2 regions of the Sporosarcina sp. P19 genome follow, and region 1 is predicted to be linked to the other one. Evidence: riboswitches for the same ligand, from Rfam matches in the RefSeq annotation. Region 1 holds a riboswitch; the other holds the start of a gene.
What was found. Region 1 has a riboswitch for S-adenosylmethionine ahead of metK (methionine adenosyltransferase). Riboswitches for the same ligand answer to the same signal wherever they lie in the genome.
Positions count from the first base shown of each region.

Region 2: it holds a riboswitch for S-adenosylmethionine, as region 1 does, so the genes downstream of both, CSV74_RS09230 (methionine ABC transporter ATP-binding protein) here and metK (methionine adenosyltransferase) in region 1, are expected to answer to the same signal.

Region 1 covers NZ_PDYR01000009.1:124,568-126,776, reverse strand. The annotation lists gene pckA (phosphoenolpyruvate carboxykinase (ATP)) at 1-604, opposite strand, end outside; SAM riboswitch class I at 782-901, shown strand; gene metK (methionine adenosyltransferase) at 1,078-2,209, shown strand, end outside.
Region 2 covers NZ_PDYR01000007.1:50,804-53,012, reverse strand. The annotation lists gene CSV74_RS09235 (methionine ABC transporter permease) at 1-94, opposite strand, end outside; gene CSV74_RS09230 (methionine ABC transporter ATP-binding protein) at 87-1,100, opposite strand; SAM riboswitch class I at 1,219-1,330, opposite strand; gene CSV74_RS09225 (pyridoxal phosphate-dependent aminotransferase) at 1,561-2,209, shown strand, end outside.

The sequences.
Region 1 (2,209 bases):
AGAAAATAGACTTTTTCATTTCTCCAGCGTACTCTGTACCACCGATCAAGACGATGCGCTTTTCAAGCGACACAATGATGAACGTTTCAGAGTTTGTGCCATCCACTTTTGGATCCGCTTTGAATGAAGGGGCAGCCAAAATTGTGAATTGCGATTCGTGTGCTTTTAATTCTTCTTCGGTTGGACGGATGAATAATTGGTGAACAAACAGATTTTGCCAAGCTAATTCATTAATTACTTGGATAGACAATTGAGAGTCTTTATCTGCTCCTGCAAACCCTTTAAATACAAAGAGTTCATCTTTTAACTTCAAATGATCAATGACTTTCGTGTATAATGAATCAAAGATCTCTTCTGAAATCGGACTGTTCGTGCTACCCCAATCTACTTTATCCTTAGACACTGCATCTTCAACGATGAATTTGTCCTTAGGTGAGCGTCCTGTATATTTACCTGTACGTGCAGTGATCGCACCGTCGGCAGAAAGTTTGGCTTCGTCTCTTGCTACTGCTTTTTCCGTTAATTCTGCCACAGACGCTTGGATCGTCACGTTGCTTCCACTAAGAAGACTTTTTAAGCTATCATCAATTTTTGCAGATATCATGTTTACATACCGTCCTTTGCGTAGTCGATTTATTTTTATCTTAATAAGAATATCCTAATTCGTAAATAGTATAACACATTAAGAATATTAATCTATACTAATGGAAAACTCAAGTGATTTAGGATAAATAATTTGACAAAATCCAAACTTTTTAATACGATGTGACATGAACGGATACTCTTATCCCGAGTTGGTGGAGGGTACAGGCCCTGTGAAACCCGGCAACCTGCAATAGACGTACGTCTAACGCGAAGGTGCCAAACCTGAAGCAAGGTTTAATTCCTTGGACGATAAGAGTGAAAGGTGCTGCGCGTGAAATTTTGCCTTTTACTCATGGATTGAAAATGAGTGGAGGGCTTTTTATATTGTCTAGCCCTGAATCCTTATGGTATATGCTTGACGTCTAGGCGTGGAACTTTACCAGGGACTTATGAGAGTACCGTATCATGATGCTTAATATAGGGGGAAACAAAATGACAAACCGTCGACTGTTTACATCAGAATCAGTTACAGAAGGCCATCCTGACAAGATGTGCGACCAAATATCAGACGCAATTTTAGATGCGATCCTAACGGAAGATCCAAATGCGCGTGTGGCATGTGAAACGAGCATCACGACTGGACTCGTATTAGTAATGGGAGAAATCACTACGACAACGTATGTGGATATTCCAAAAGTCGTTCGCGACACTGTAAAGGAAATCGGGTATGTTCGTGCGAAATATGGCTTCGATTACGAGACGTCCGCTGTACTTACTTCCATTGACGAGCAATCACCTGAAATCGCTGCAAGTGTCAACGTGGCACTCGAAGCACGTGAAGGTTCTATGTCAGATGAAGAATTAGATGCAATCGGTGCAGGAGACCAAGGTCTAATGTTTGGATATGCATGTAACGAAACACCGGAATTAATGCCTTTACCAATTAGTCTTTCTCATAAATTGGCACATCGCTTGGCGCAGGCACGTAAAGAGGAACTTATTACGTATTTACGTCCTGACGGAAAAACACAAGTAACGGTAGAATACGATCAAGATAATAATCCCGTGCGAATTGACACAATCGTTATTTCCACACAACATCACCCTGAAGCGACACTCGAGCAAATTGAGAAGGATATTAAGGAAGTTGTCATTGATGCAGTAGTTCCAAAAAACTTATTGGACGAGCATACTAAATACTTCATTAATCCTACTGGCAGCTTTGTTGTAGGTGGACCTCAAGGAGACTCCGGTCTAACTGGACGTAAAATCATCGTTGATACGTACGGTGGATATGCTCGTCATGGTGGCGGTGCTTTCTCGGGGAAAGACGCTACAAAAGTAGACCGTTCCGCTTCTTATGCAGCACGCTATGTTGCAAAGAACATCGTTGCAGCAGGACTTGCTGAACACTGTGAAGTTCAGTTGGCGTATGCTATTGGAGTAGCGAGCCCGGTTTCCATTTCGATCAATACATTCGACACCGGTAAACTTTCCGAGACTCAATTAGTGGAGTTCGTACGCGAATTATTTGACCTTCGTCCAGCGGGAATCATTAAAATGCTTGACCTGCGTCGTCCAATCTACAAACAAACAGCAGCATACGGTCACTTCGGCCGCACTG
Region 2 (2,209 bases), on a different contig from region 1:
CAATTGTAAGCGAGATGCCGATCATATAAAGTGTTTCACCAAATGCTTTTGTAATATCCGGCATGAGTTCCATAATGTGAGATAGATCAAACATGTTGTCGGATCACCTCCACTTGTGCATTTTGTTCGAGTATGTATGCAATCGCCTGCTCTACTTCGTCACGCTCACCTTGCAATTCCATTAAGAAAATCCCAAGTGCTCGTTCTTGAATATATTCAATCGACCCATGCAGGAAGTTTCCTTTCACTCTATACTTCTGCATAGTATCGGAAATCACACCCTCCATGGCTACTTCACCTTTAAAAGTGATTTTTATCAGTGTACCAGCCAAGGTGGACATGACGGTATCCGGGATTTCATAAGACACTACACTACTAATAAACTCTTTCGTCAAAGGTTGAACTGGATTAGAAAAGATGTCATACACTTGCCCTTCTTCAATGACTTTTCCGTCTTGCATAATCGCCATGCGATCACAAATTTCTTTTACGACATTCATCTCATGCGTAATTAACACAATGGTGATATTCAATTCTTTATTGATCTTTTTCAACAATCGTAAAATGGACATCGTCGTGTTAGGATCCAGTGCAGATGTCGCTTCATCACAAAGCAAAACGGATGGATTATTAGCTAGGGCTCTCGCAATTCCAACGCGTTGCTTCTGTCCTCCGCTCAACTGAGCAGGATATACATCGCGTTTTTCAGACAGACCTACCATTTCAAGAAGTTCCATTACACGTGCCTCTATTTTGTTTGACGGCATTTTTGCTGCTTGTAAAGCAAATGCGATATTTTCGAAAATCGTCTTTTGGCTAATTAAATAAAAGTGCTGAAAAATCATTCCAATCTTCAAGCGCGCCTGCCGAAGTTGTACCCCTGATAGTTTCGTTAAATTTACATCATCAATTAAGATCGTGCCGCTCGTTGGTGTCTCCAACAAATTCAAACAGCGTATGAGAGAACTTTTTCCCGCACCTGAATAACCGACAATACCAAATATTTCTCCAGTCTCGATGTCTAGTGATACATCATCTACACCTTTTACCACTTTTTCTTTTGTCTGATAGACTTTAGACAAATGTTGAATTTGGATCATCTTCTCACTTCTTTCTACATTCAAGTAAATAATCATCAAAAATAGTAAGTTTTTAAAAATTTTTCTAAATAAAAAAATCTTTCATTTTTCTAAATGAAAGAAGTACTGAAATACACTCAGCTTATCTCTCAGATGGAAAACCATGCTGTAGGATTTGGCACCTTCCTTGTTTCATTCAAGGGGTTGCTGGACTTCATCGGGCCTCTTCCCTCAGTCGCTCTTGATAAGAGATTACTATTAAATTATATGCGTAAAACATATACTAATCTGAATTTACAAAACTGTCAAGGCGAATAACAACAAGTCAGTAGAATATCCGACTCATTCTATCAACATTACTTTCCTTTTGCCTAATCTTCGCAATCATCTGGAATCGAATGCCCAACCTTTTATTGAAAAGTCTAGTATGATCTATGTATACTTAACGCAAATACCCTACCAAAGAAAGAAGGAATAGACTATGGCTTTATCTAACCGTTTACAAAATCTCCCTCCACATTTCTTTACGTTATTATTAAATAAAATAGAAAAGGCTATGGATGAAGGCAGAGATGTAATTAATCTCGGACGCGGAAACCCTGATCAGCCAACACCTCCCCATATTATTAAAGCATTGCAAGAAGCTGTTGAAGATCCAGCGACACACGGCTACTCTCCATTCAGAGGAACACTTGCTTTAAAACAAGCTGTGGCTGAATACTATCAGCGTGAATATGATGTCACGATTGACCCTGAAACAGAAGTCGCGGTACTCGGTGGCACGAAAATAGGTGTCGTAGAACTTCCTTTAGCTATTATGAATGAAGGAGACTTATTATTACTGCCAGACCCTGGCTATCCTGACTACTTATCAGGTGTGAGCTTAGCGGGTATTCGATATGATACGATGCCACTACGTAAGGAGAATGAATTTCTTCCTGATTACGATAAACTGACGGATGATCAGAAAAAAGATGCCAAACTAATGTACTTAAATTATCCAAGTAATCCAACAGGCGTCACAGCAACTCCCGAGTTTTATGAAAAAACTGTGGCGTTTGCCAAAGAAAATCAGATTGCCGTCTTACAAGATTTTGCGTATGGTGGAATTGGTTTTGAAGGCCAGAAAC